Hydrogenophaga sp. SL48: one gene and its partner. The protein of the gene in region 2 interacts with the protein of the main gene of each other region in a pairwise test. Links are inferred from orthologs where the notes say so. Each region holds a gene or a part of one and is shown on either strand. Other genes may lie near its edges.

Evidence for each region. The genes of interacting proteins can lie anywhere in the genome.
Region 1: the proteins of cyoB (region 2) and IM738_RS07280 interact in binary tests that used the Escherichia coli proteins (3 or more experiments, as listed by UniProt). The link is inferred for Hydrogenophaga sp. SL48 from one-to-one orthologs.

What each region holds. Positions count from the first base shown.
Region 1 is NZ_CP063400.1:1,525,008-1,530,444, reverse strand. What follows is about bases 1-2,931. They hold IM738_RS07280 (pyridoxal phosphate-dependent aminotransferase), read left to right. Parts: upstream 1-842; coding sequence 843-2,021; downstream 2,022-2,931. Other genes in these bases: hrpA (ATP-dependent RNA helicase HrpA), read right to left, coding at 2,107-2,931; IM738_RS07285 (CysB family HTH-type transcriptional regulator), read left to right, coding at 1-729. Outside these bases: more of hrpA, read right to left, coding at 2,932-5,437. UniProt on the Escherichia coli protein: Shows aminotransferase activity with methionine and histidine as substrates, and to a lesser extent also with phenylalanine.
Region 2 is NZ_CP063400.1:3,185,187-3,193,162, reverse strand. The notes cover bases 2,653-5,616. They hold cyoB (cytochrome o ubiquinol oxidase subunit I), read left to right. Parts: upstream 2,653-3,113; coding sequence 3,114-5,120; downstream 5,121-5,616. Other genes in these bases: cyoC (cytochrome o ubiquinol oxidase subunit III), read left to right, coding at 5,113-5,616; cyoA (ubiquinol oxidase subunit II), read left to right, coding at 2,653-3,062. In the rest of the region: thiosulfohydrolase SoxB, read left to right, coding at 1-494; IM738_RS15140 (MFS transporter), read right to left, coding at 525-1,856; more of cyoA, read left to right, coding at 2,046-2,652; more of cyoC, read left to right, coding at 5,617-5,730; cyoD (cytochrome o ubiquinol oxidase subunit IV), read left to right, coding at 5,730-6,137; IM738_RS15115 (SURF1 family protein), read left to right, coding at 6,134-6,889; IM738_RS15110 (ATP-binding protein), read left to right, coding at 6,916-7,976. UniProt on the Escherichia coli protein: Cytochrome bo(3) ubiquinol oxidase is the terminal enzyme in the aerobic respiratory chain of E.coli that predominates when cells are grown at high aeration.

The DNA.
Region 1 (5,437 bases), 1.7 Mb from region 2 along the record:
ATTCTGCGTGAGGTGAACAACCTCAAGCGCATCGGCGAGCAGTACGCCGCCCAGGACAGCGGAACGCTGTCGATTGCCACCACGCACACCCAGGCCCGTTATGTGCTTCCAGGACCGGTGGCGAAGCTGCGGCAGGCCTACCCCAAGGTAGCGATCAGCCTGCACCAGGGCTCGCCCGACCAGGTGGCGAAGATGCTGATGGAAGAGGTGGCCGAGATCGGCATGGCGACCGAGTCGCTGACCAACTACCCCGACCTGGTCACCCTGCCCTGCTACGAGTGGCAGCACGTGCTGGTGTTCCCGCACGATCACCCCCTGGTGAACCGCGATCGCATCACGCTGGAAGACCTGGCCCAAGTGCCGCTGATCACCTACCACCCCAGTTTCACGGGCCGCACCCGCATCGACCAGGCTTTCGCCTTGCGCCACCTGCGCCCCAACATCGTGCTCGAGGCCATCGACTCCGACGTGATCAAGACCTATGTGAAGCTGGGCATGGGCGTGGGCATCGTGGCCGAAATGGCCATGCAGGGCGACAACGCGACGCCCGATCTGGTGGCCCGCCCCGGGGCGCAGCTGTTCGGCCACAACCTCGCCCGTGTCGCCTTCAAGCGCGGCAGCTACTTGCGCCAGTTCGTGCTGCGGTTCGCCGAGCTGCTGAGCGACCGGCTTTCGCGCGAACTGATCATGAAAGCCATGAGCGGCACGCCGGATGACTATGAACTTTGACACCCCCCGCGCCGGCCTGACGGCCGTCACCCCCCAGGGGGCAACACCTGCGGCCCGGCTGAGCCGGTTCCTCGGTGTTCTGGCTGGGGTTACCTTGATCGCCGGACATTGACATGGCAGCTCTCTCACCCAACACCCCAGCCCTCACCTCCCGCCTGCCCAACGTGGGCACGACCATCTTCACCGTCATGTCCACCCTGGCGGCCGAGGTGGGCGCGGTCAATCTGGGGCAGGGGTTCCCTGATTTCAACTGCGACCCGGCGCTGGTGGACGCGGTGACCCACGCCATGCAGGCAGGCCACAACCAGTACCCGCCCATGCCCGGCGTTCCCGCGCTGCGCCAGGCCATGTCCGCGAAGATGCAGGCGCTCTATGGCCTGCACTGCGACGCCCACACCGAGATCACCGTCACAGCGGGCGCCACGCAGGCCATCCTCACCGCCATCCTGGCCGTGGTGCACCCGGACGACGAGGTCATCGTGCTCGAACCCTGCTACGACAGCTACGTGCCCAACATCGAGCTGGCCGGCGGCGTGGCGGTGCGCGTGCCGCTCACGCCCGGCACCTTCCGGCCTGACTTCGACCTGATCCGCGCGGCGATCACGCCGCGCACCCGCGCCCTCATCATCAACAGCCCGCACAACCCCAGCGGCCAGGTCTGGACCGAGGCAGACATGCTCACGCTGCAGGAGCTGCTGGCGCCCACCGACGTGCTGCTCATCAGCGACGAGGTGTACGAACACATGGTGTTCGATGGCCAGGCACACCAGAGCGCGGCGCGTTTTCCCGGCCTGGCGGCGCGTGCCTTCATCATCAGCAGCTTCGGCAAGACCTACCACGTGACGGGTTGGAAGGTGGGCACCGTGGTCGCGCCCGCGCCGCTCACGGCCGAGTTCCGCAAGGTGCACCAGTTCAACGTGTTCACCGTGAACACGCCGATGCAGCACGCGCTGGCCGCCCACATGGCCGACCCGGCGCCCTATCTGCAACTGAGCGCGTTCTACCAACGCAAGCGCGACCTGTTCCGCGAGGGCTTGGCCGGCACGCGTTTCACGCTGCTGCCGGGCCAGGGCACCTACTTCCAGTGCGTCGGTATCGGCGATCTGGCGGTGCCCGAACGCGACCTGCCCGAGGCCGACTTCTGCCAGTGGCTCACGCGCGAGATCGGCGTGGCCGCCATCCCGCTGTCGGCCTTTTATGGCGACGGCTTCGACCAGAAGGTGATCCGCTTCTGCTTTGCCAAGAAAGACGACACGCTGCACAGCGCCCTGCAGCGTCTGGCGCGGCTGTAGGTCATCGGACAGACCGAGCGCTCACCCGGCGCCGGCGTGCTGATCCAGGGTGGCCGCATGCGCGGCGAACCGGGGCGGAATGCGCTCAGCCGTTGAGCTGAGACCAGGCCTTCTCCAGCCGCTTCACGCTCACCGGCTGCGGCGTGCGTAATTCCTGCGCGAAGAAGCTCACTCGCAGCTCTTCGAGCAGCCAGCGCACCTCCTGCAGGCGCGCGTCCTGCACGCCCTTGCGTTCCGCCACCATGCGCCAGAAGCGCTGGTCTTGCGGGCGCAGTTCGGCCAGCTTGGCGGCGTCGCGCGCCGGGTCGGCGCGCAGTTTGTCCAGACGCAGCTGCACCGCTTTCAGGTAACGCGGAAAGTGCTGCAGCTGCGCGTAGGACGTGGTCAGCAGGAAGCGCTTGGGCACCAGGCGCTGCAGCTGCTGGCCCACGTCGATGGCCACATCCGCGGGAGGGCGGCTGTCTTTCAGCTTGCGCGCGGCGGCCGCGTATTCGCTGAGGATCAGGCCCGCGTTGCGCGCGATCTCGGATGAGATCAACGTGAGCCGGCCGCGGCCCTCGTCCACCCGCTTCTTGAACGCGGCTTCGTCGGTGGGCAGCGGGTCGGCCAGGAAGGCGCGGTCCAGCGCGAGTTCGATGATCTGGTTGCGCAGCTCTTCCAGCGTGCCGCCGCCCGAGCCGCTGTCGGTCTTGCCCACCTGCATGTAGGCCGTGGCCATGGTCATCAGGCCGGGCAGGTTCTTCTCCAGGTACTTGAGTGCGTCCTTGATCTGCAGCGCGAACAGGCGGCGCAGGCCTTCTCGGTGGCGTGCCATCGCCACCTCGGGCTCGTCGAACACCTCGATGCCGACCGCATCGCCCAGGTCCATGAGCGCCGGGAAACCGATCAGCGTCTGCCCGCCCTTGCGGATTTCCATGAGTTCGGGCAGTTCGCCGAAATCCCAGCTGGTGTGGCGCTGGGTGGCGCTGGCGGCGGGTGTTGGCTGCGCTTCTGCCGTGACGCGGCGCGCACCACCCGAACTGGCAGGTGCTGGCGCGACTTTGGGCTCGGGCGCAGCCGGGCGCAGGCTTTCCAGCTTGAGCGAAGCCAGCGCCTGGAAAGCACCGCGCGCCTGCCCCCCCAGCTCTGCTTTGAGCGCCGCGAGGCTGCGCCCCTGGCCCAGCTGGCGGCCGTGTTCGTCCACCACGCGCAGGTGCATGAAGTGGTGCGGTGTGAGCATGTCGACCTTGATGTCGTTGCGCACGATGTCAAGCTGTGTCGCCTCGCGCACCAGTTTCAGCAGCGCGTCCATCAGGTTGCCGGCACCGAACACTGCGGGCTCGGTGAGCGCGGCGGCGAAACGTTCGGCCGTGGCTGGCAGCGGCACCAGGCGCGAACGTGGGCGCTGGTGCAGCGTCTTCAACAGCGCGAGCAGCTTGTCTTTCAGCATGCCGGGCACCAGCCAGTCGCAGCGGTCTTCGCTCACCTGGTTGAGCGCGAAGATCGGCACCGTGACGCTCAAACCATCGCGCGGGTCGCCGGGCTCGTGCAGGTAGGTGCAGGCGCAGTCCACGCCGCCGAGCCGCAAGGTCTTGGGGAACGCCTGCGTGGTGATGCCGGCCGCCTCGTGGCGCATCAGCTCTTCTTTGGTCAGCAGCAAGAGCTTGGGATTGAGCTTGACCGCACCCTGGAACCAGCGCTCGAAACTGGCACCGCTGCACACGTCGGCGGGCAGCTGCTGGTCGTAGAAGGCGTAGATCAGCTCGTCGTCCACCAGCACGTCTTGCCGGCGCGACTTGTGCTCCAGCTCCGCCACCTGCTTCACCAGTTTCTGGTTCGCAGCGAGGAACGGCAGGCGGGTCTCCCAGTCGCCAGCGACCAGCGCCTCGCGGATGAAGATTTCGCGCGCGCCCGCCGGGTCCACCCGGCCGTAGTCGGTGCGGCGGTTGTGATAGACCACCAGGCCGTAGAGCGTGGCACGCTCCAGTGCCGAGACGCGAGCCGCTTTCTTTTCCCAGTGCGGGTCCAGCAACTGTTTTTTCAGCAGGTGCGTGCCCACCTGCTCCAGCCAGGTCGGATCAATGTTCGCGATGCCCCGGCCAAACAGGCGCGTGGTCTCCACCAGCTCGGCGCAGACGATCCAGCGCCCGGGCTTCTTGCTCAGGTTCGCGCCCGGGTGGCGGTAGAACTTGATGCCGCGCGCGCCCAGGTACCAGTCTTCGGCTTCGTTCTTCTGGCCGATGTTGCCGAGCAGACCCGAGAGCATGGCCAGGTGCAGCTGTTCGTAGCTCGCGGGCTGCGTGTTGAGCACCCACTTGTGCTCGGCCACCACGGTGTGCAGCTGGGTGTGGATGTCTCGCCATTCGCGCACGCGCCGCACGTTGATGAAGTTCTCGCGCAGCAGGGTTTCGTACTGGCGGTGGCTGAGCTTGTGGTCCTTGCCATGGCCGCCCTTGGTGTCGTCCAGCCACTTCCAGAGCTTGAGCGTGCCGCTGAACTCGCTCTTCTCGTCGTCGAACTTGGCGTGCGCCTGGTCGGCCTGGGTCTGTTTGTCCATGGGCCGGTCGCGCACGTCCTGCACGCTCAGGGCCGAAGCGATCACCATCACCTCGTCGAGCGCGCCACGCTGCTGGGCCTCCAGCAGCATGCGGCCCACTTTCGGGTCCAGCGGCAGGCGCGAGAGCGTCTGGCCAATCGGCGTGAGCTCGTTGGCCTCGTCCACCGCACCCAGTTCGGAGAGCAGCTGGTAGCCGTCCACGATGGCGCGCTTCTGCGGCGCTTCGATGAAAGCGAAGTCTTCCACCGCGCCCAGGCGCAGCGCCTTCATGCGCAGGATCACGCCCGCGAGCGAACTGCGCAGGATCTCCGGGTCGGTGAAGGCCGGCCGGCCATTGAATCCGGCCTCGTCGTACAGCCGGATGCAGATGCCGTCGGCCACGCGGCCGCAGCGCCCGGCGCGCTGGTTGGCCGCCGCCCGGCTGATCGGTTCGACCATCAGTTGCTCGACCTTCTGCCGGAAGCTGTAGCGCTTCACACGCGCGGTGCCGGCGTCGATCACATAGCGGATGCCCGGCACCGTCAGCGAGGTCTCGGCCACGTTGGTCGAGAGCACGATGCGCCGCCCGCTGTGGTCCTGGAAGATGCGGTCCTGCTCGGCCTGCGACAGGCGCGCAAACAGCGGCAGCACCTCGGCGTTGCGCAGCGTGGGGATGTGGCTGAGGTGCTTGCGCAGGTGGTCGGCCGCCTCGCGGATCTCGCGTTCACCGGGCAGAAAAATCAGGATGTCGCCGCCCTGTGGTGTGCGCCAGAGCTCGTCCACGCCATCGGTGATCGCGTTGTTGAGGTCGTATTCACGACTCTCCTCGAAGGGCCGGTATCGCACCTCCACCGGGAAGGTGCGCCCAGACACCTGGATGACCGGCGCCGGGCCCTTTTTT
Region 2 (7,976 bases):
TGGAGGTGAAGGGCGCCGACATGGCCTTCTCGCCGGGCTTCCGCTGGGGCACGACCATCCTGCCGGGCCAGAGCATCACGCGCGAACTCATGATGGACCAGGTGGCCATCACCTACCCGACCAGCACGCTGACCGAGATGAGCGGCGAGACCATCAAGACCGTGCTCGAAGACGTCTGCGACAACCTGTTCAACCCCGACCCCTACTACCAGCAGGGCGGCGACATGGTGCGCGTGGGCGGCCTGGCCTACACCTGCGACCCGAACGCCGGCTCGGGCAAGCGCATCAGCAACATGACGCTCAAAGGCAAGGCCATCGAAGCGGGCAAGACCTACAAGGTGGCCGGCTGGGCGCCGGTGGCCGAGGGCGCCAAGGGCGAGCCGATCTGGGACGTGATGGAGGCCTACTTCAAGAACCACAAGACCATCGCGCCGCGCAAGATCAACACACCCAAGCTGGTGGGCATGCAGGGCAACCCCGGCATGGTGCTGTGACCGACAGCGGCCCGCCCGGGCCGCTGCGGTTCAGCCGCGGGATTCGAGCGAGCGGTTCAGGCGCAGCGCGCCCAGCGTGCAGGCCGCGCCCGAGAGCAGGTAGAGGCTGACGAAACCCAGACCGAAGTGGGCCGACAGGCCCAGTGCCACCAGCGGCGCGAAGGCGGCGCCGAACAGCCAGGCCAGGTCCGAGGTGAGCGCCGCGCCGGTGTAGCGGAAGCGGGGTGCGAAGTTGGCCGTGACCGTGCCCGAGGCCTGGCCGTAGGACAGGCCCAGCAGCACGAAGCCGATCAGGATGAACAGGTCCTGGCCCACTTCGCCGCCGTTGAGCAGCGTGGGGGCGAAACCGCTGAACACGCCGATCAGCACGGCCAGGCTGCCCAGCGTCTGGCGGCGGCCGTAACGGTCGGCCAGCCAGCCCGAGGCCACGATGGCACCGGCGCACAGGAAGGCGCCAACGATCTGGATGCCCAGGAACCCGGTGATGGACTGCTGCGCGTAGAGGTGGATCCACGACAGCGGGAACACCGTGACGATGTGGAACAGGGCGTAGCTGGCCAGCGCGGCGAAGGCGCCGATGAACACGTTGTGGCCCTGCGAACCCAGCAACTCGGCGGTGGACACCGGTTCGAACTCCTGCCGGTCGAGCAGGCCGTCCTGCTCATGGGCGCTCACCAGCTGCAGGCGCGCGAACAGCGCCACCACGTTGATCGCGAACGCCACGAAGAACGGGTAGCGCCAGCCCCAGGACAAAAAGTCCGCCTGCGACAGGCTGCTGTACAGGTAGGCAAACAGCGAGCTGGCGAGGATGAAACCCACCGGCGCGCCCAGCTGGCCCAGCATGGCGTACCAGCCCCGGCGGCTTTCGGGCGCGTTCAGCGCCAGCAGCGAGGGCAGGCCGTCCCACGAGCCACCCAGCGCCAGGCCCTGGCCCAGGCGCAACACGGCCAGCAACGCGATGGCGACACCGCCCAGGCTGGCGTGGCCGGGCAGGAAAGCGATGCCCGCCGTGCAGGTGCCCAGCAGGAACAGGGCGATCGTCAGCTTGGTGGCGCGGCCCCAGCGGCGCTGCACCGCCATCGACAGCACCGTGCCGATGGGGCGGGTGACGAAGGCCAGCGCGAAGATGGCAAAGGCGAAGAGGGTGCCGTCGAGCCGGCTCAGGTGCGGGAAAAACACCGCCGGAAAGACCAGCACCGAGGCGATGCCGTAGACGAAGAAGTCGAAGTATTCCGAGGTCCGTCCGATCACCACCCCCACGGCGATGTCGCCGGGGCTGGCCCGTTCGTGGGCGGCGGGCGTGGGGGGCACGGGCGGGGGGAATGCGGCGGAACCGGCGGGATCAAGGGTGTGGCTGGGCATGGTGTCTCTCGGGGTGGCGGCCTGTGCAGGGCAATATATCTTGAGAACGCCTATCGTGACTTTGACTTTGGCGCTTTGACATAGGACAAAACGTCCTATCGATGTTTCGGCCGAACACCGCTAAATTCCCGCCTGTCCCGCCACTGGGGTTTACCCGAGGCGGTTTGTCGAGACCTTGTTCAGGCCCGCATGCGCACCCCCACCTTCTTTCGTTTTGCCACTTTGCTGACGCTCGCCGGTTTCCTGGCGGGCTGCAGCAAGCTGGTCGTGCTCAACCCCGCCGGCGACGTGGCGGCCCAGCAGGGCAACCTGGTGATCGTGGCCACGGTCCTGATGCTGCTGATCATCGTGCCGGTGATCGGCGTGACCCTGCTGTTTGCCTGGCGCTACCGCCAGGGCAGCCCGCACGCCGAGACCGACTACGCGCCCGACTGGCACCACTCGACCAAGCTGGAGCTGGTGATCTGGGCCGCGCCGCTGATGATCGTGATCGCGCTCGGCGCGATCACCTGGATCAGCACCCACAAGCTCGACCCCTACCGCCCGCTGGACCGCATCTCGGCCGGCAAGGCCCTGCCCGCCAACGTGAAACCGCTGGTGGTGGAGGTGGTGTCGCTGGACTGGAAGTGGCTGTTCGTGATGCCCGAGCTGGGCATCGCCACCGTCAACGAACTGGCCGCACCGGTGGACCACCCGATCCACTTCAAGCTGAGCTCCAGCTCCACCATGAACGCGTTCTACGTGCCCGACCTGGCCGGCATGATCTACACCATGCCCGGCATGCAGACCGAGCTGAACGCCGTCATCAACAAGCCCGGCGTGTACCGGGGCATGTCGTCGCACTACAGCGGCTCGGGCTTTTCGGGCATGACCTTCAAGTTCCACGGCCTGAGCGAGCAGGACTTCGCCCAGTGGGTGGCCAGGGCCAAGGCCGAAGGCCCAGCGCTGAACCGCGCGTCGTACCTGGCGCTGGCCCGGCCCAGCGAGCGCCACCCCGTCGAGCGCTTTTCGTCGGTGGAGGACGGTCTGTTCGACCGCGTGGTGAACCTCTGCGTTGAAGAAGGCAAGGCCTGCATGCACGAGGTCATGGCGCAGGACGCCGCGCGCCAGCGTGCCCACGTCAGCGGGCGGGCGCTGGAGCTGGCCGCCCGGCAGGACATCTGCACCGTCGCCGACGCCTCGCTTGACCTCACCGCCCGCCGCTGAACGCCGCCCGATCCATGGGCCCTTGCGACCCGACCACCACCTGTACCCCCAATGTCTGCTGATTCAACTCCTGTGACCAACCACTGGCTGCTCGGGCGCCTGACCTGGGACTCGATCCCGATGACGCACGAGCCCATCCTGCTGTGGACCTTCGTGGCCGTGGCGCTGGGCGGCCTGGGCGTGTTCGCCCTGCTGACCCGCTACCGCCTGTGGGGCCCGCTCTGGCGCGACTGGTTCTGCAGCATCGACCACAAGAAGATCGGCATCATGTACATGGTGCTGGGCATCGTCATGCTGCTGCGCGGCTTCTCCGACGCGCTCATGATGCGGCTGCAGCAGGCCATGGCCTTCGGCGACAACCTGGGCTACCTGCCGCCGCACCACTACGACCAGGTCTTCACCGCCCACGGCGTGATCATGATCTTCTTCGTGGCCATGCCGCTGGTCACCGGGTTGATGAACTACCTCGTGCCGCTGCAGATCGGCGCGCGCGACGTGGCCTTTCCCTTCCTCAACAACTTCAGCTTCTGGATGACCACCGCCGGCGCCGTGCTGGTGATGGTGTCGCTGTTCCTGGGCGAGTTCTCCACCTCGGGCTGGCTCGCGCTGTCCAACCTGGGCAACCAGAACCCGGGGGTGGGGCTGGACTACTACATCTGGGCGCTGCAGATCGCGGGGGTGGGCACCACGCTCTCGGGCATCAACCTGCTCGTCACCATCGTCAAGATGCGCGCGCCCGGCATGGGCCTGATGAAGATGCCGGTGTTCGTCTGGACCTCGCTGTGCACCAACGCGCTGATCGTGGCCTCGTTCCCCGTGCTCACGGCCGCGCTGGTGCTGATGAGCCTGGACCGCTACGTCGGCACCAACTTCTTCACCAACGAGCTGGGCGGCAACCCCATGCTCTACGTGAACCTGATCTGGATCTGGGGCCACCCCGAGGTCTACATCCTGATCCTGCCGGCCTTCGGCATCTTCTCCGAGGTGGTCGCCACCTTCAGCGGCAAGCGCCTGTTCGGCTACACGTCGATGGTCTACGCCACGGTCTGCATCACCATCCTCTCGTACCTGGTGTGGCTGCACCACTTCTTCACCATGGGCTCGGGCGCGAGCGTGAACAGCTTCTTCGGCATCACCACGATGATCATTTCGATCCCGACCGGGGCCAAGATCTTCAACTGGCTGTTCACCATGTACCGCGGCCGCATCCGCTTCACCGTGCCCATGCTGTGGACGGTGGGCTTCATGGTGACCTTCGCCATCGGCGGCATGACGGGCGTGCTGCTGGCCGTGCCACCGGCCGACTTCGTGCTGCACAACAGCCTGTTCCTGATCGCCCACTTCCACAACGTCATCATCGGCGGCGTGCTGTTCGGCCTCATGGCCGGCATCAACTACTGGTACCCCAAGGCCTTCGGCTACAAGCTCGACGAGTTCTGGGGCAAGTGCTCGTTCTGGTTCTGGCTGGTGGGCTTCTGGGTCGCGTTCACGCCGCTGTACGTGCTGGGCCTGATGGGCATCACGCGCCGCGCCAACCACTTCGAAGACCCCTCGCTGCAGATCTGGTTCGTGATCGCCGCCGTGGGCGCCGGCCTGGTGGCCCTGGGCATTGGCAGCTTCCTGGTCCAGCTGGTGGTCAGCTACCTGCGGCGCGAGCAGCTGCGTGACCACAGCGGCGACCCCTGGGACGGCCGCACGCTGGAGTGGGCGACCTCGTCGCCGCCGCCGCCCTACAACTTCGCCTTCACGCCCGTGGTGCACGGCGTGGACGCCTGGTGGGACATGAAGAAACACGGCTACCAGCGCCCGCTCGGCGGCTTCAAGGCCATCCACATGCCGCTGAACACCGGCGCCGGTGTGGTGCTCTCGGTGCTGTCGCTGGTCTGGGGCTTCGCGCTGATCTGGCACATGTGGCCGCTGGCCATCGCATCGTTCGCGGCCATCGTGCTCGGGGCCATCGTGCACACCTTCAACTACCAGCGCGACTTCCACATCCCCGCGAACGAAGTGACCGCCACCGAACACGCACGCACCCAACTGCTGGCCCGCCATGTCTGACCTCGCTCTCACCCCCGGCGCCGCGCGCGCCTACCACCTCGACCACGAGCCGCACCCCGAGAACGGCACCGCGCTGGGCTTCTGGCTCTACCTGATGAGCGACTGCCTCATCTTCGCCGCGCTGTTCGCCACCTACGGCGTGCTCGGCCGCAGCTACGCGGGCGGCCCGAGCGGCGCCGAGCTGTTCGACCTCAAGCTGGTGGCGATCAACACCGCCTTCCTGCTGCTCTCGTCCATCACCTTCGGTTTCGCCATGCTGCAGAAACAGCAGGGCAGGAAGGGCGGCACGCTGGCCTGGCTGGCCGTCACCGGCGTGTTTGGCCTGTGCTTCCTGGGTGTGGAGCTGTACGAGTTCGCCCACCTGATCCACGTGGGCGCCACGCCGCAGAGCAGCGCCGCCATGTCGGCCTTCTTCACACTGGTGGGCACGCACGGCCTGCACGTGACCTTCGGCTCGATCTGGCTGGTGGTGCTGATGATCCAGATCGCCCAGCGAGGCCTGACCCGCGAGAACAAGCGCCGCCTGATGTGCCTCTCGATGTTCTGGCACTTTCTGGACGTGGTCTGGATCGGCGTCTTCACCTTTGTTTATCTGATGGGGGTGCTGTGATGAGCGCACACGAGAACACCATTCACCACAGCGACCATGACCATGACGATGGCCCGCACAGCACGCTCTCGGGCTACCTGATCGGCTTCGTGCTCTCCATCATCCTCACCGCAATCCCCTTCTGGCTGGTCATGAACGGCGTGATCAGCCACCGCCCCACGGCCGTGCTGGTGCTCGGTGGTTTCGCCGTCGCGCAGATCCTCGTTCACATGGTGTATTTCCTGCACATGAACGGCAAGGTCGAGGGCGGCTGGACGCTGGTCTCCACCATCTTCACCGTGGTGTTCGTGGCCATCGCCATCGCCGGCACGCTCTGGGTCATGTTCCACATGAACGAGAACATGATGCCTTCGCACGGCGGCCACATGGCCCACCCGAATCCGGCCGAACCTCACCGCACCCCATGACGCAGCGAGGCGGCCTGCTGTGGCTGGCGGGTGCGCTGCTGTTCGGCGTGTTCATGGCGCTGGGGGGCTGGCAGCTCCAGCGCCTGGCCTGGAAGAACGATCTGGTCGCCCGCGTCGAGGCCCGGTTGCGCGCCGCGCCGGTGCCGCCTCCCGCCGTGGCCGAGTGGCCGGCGGTGCAGGCCGACCCCGGTGGGTTTGAATACCGCCGCCTGGGGCTGGAGGGTGAGTTCCTGCATGCCGGCGAACAGCTGGTGCAGGCCAGCACCGAGCTCGGGGCCGGGCACTGGGTGCTCACCCCGCTGCAGCAGCGCGACGGCAGCCTGGTGCTGGTCAACCGGGGCTTCGTGCCCTCGACGGCGCAGTGGCGTGCCACCCGCGCCTCGGCCCACTGCGACGGGCCGGTGAGCGTGACGGGGCTGCTGCGGCGCTCCGAACCCGGCGGCGGTTTCCTGCGCCGCAACGACCCGGCCGCCGGGCGCTGGTACTCGCGCGACGTGCCGGCCCTGGCCGCGGCCGTGGGCCTGCCGCCGTCACGGGTGGCGCCGTTCTTCGTGGACGCCGGGGCGGACGCGCCCTGCGCCGGCGCACAGGGCCCGGTCGGTGGCCTCACCGTGCTGCGCTTCACCAACAACCACCTGGTCTATGCGCTGACCTGGTTCGCCCTGGCCGCCATGACGGTGGCCGCCGTGGTCTTTGTGCGGCGGGACGCGGCCCGGCGACGCCTTCACGGACAATCCCGGGGGCCCGCCTGATGTTGCCGGTGGGCGCCCCCAGCCCCATGGTGAATGCCGCCCCGTCCCACCCCAGCACCGTCGGCCCCGACCACGCCGCCGGCCTGAAAAACCTGCAGCAGCTGATCCAGCTGCGCTGGCTGGCCCTGTTCGGCCAGATCGCGACCGTCGAGGTCGCCTTCCACGGCATGGGCATTCCCATCCCGCTGCGGCCCATGCACTGGGTGCTCGCGGGCCTGGCGGCGTTCAACCTGCTGTCGCTGCTGCGCTGTCGCAACCAGCGGCCGGTGACCAGCACCGAGCTGCTGCTCACCCTGCTGGTGGACGTGGGCGCGCTGACCGCCTTGCTCTACCTCAGCGGCGGCGCCACCAACCCCTTCGTGTTTCTGTTTCTGCTGCAGGTGATCCTCGGCGCGGTGCTGCTGCCGGTCTGGGCGACCTGGATCATGGTGGGCGTGACCACGTTGTGCTTCGCCGGGCTGGCGCTGCTGGCCCTGCCGCTGCCCCTGCCGCTCGACCACGACCGGGGCCTGGCCAGCCCCTACACCCAGGGCATGCTGATCTGCTTCGTCCTCAACGCCGTGTTGCTGGTGGTGTTCATCACCCGCATCGCAGGCAACCTGCGCGAACGTGACACGCGGCTGGCCCTGCTGAGGCAGCGCGCGGCTGAGGAAGAGCACGTGGTGCGCATGGGCCTGTTGGCCTCGGGCGCGGCCCACGAGCTGGGCACACCGCTCTCGACGCTGGCCGTCATCCTGGGCGACTGGCAGCACCTGCCGCACTTCAGCTCCGAGCCCGAGCTGGCCGACGACGTGGCCGAGATGCAGGCCCAGGTGGCGCGCTGCAAAGCCATCGTCAGCGGCATCCTGCTCTCGGCGGGCGAGGCGCGGGGGGAGTCGTCCAGCGAGACCACGGTGTGCGCCTTCCTCGACCACGTGGTGCAGGCCTGGCGCGAGCGGCGGCCCGGCGCCCACCTGCAGTACCACAACGCTTTCGGGCGCGACCTGCCCATGGTGGCCGACTCCGCGATCCAGCAGATGATCGGCAACGTGCTGGACAACGCTCACGAGGCCTCGCCCGACGCGGTGTGGTTCGAGGCCCGCCGTGA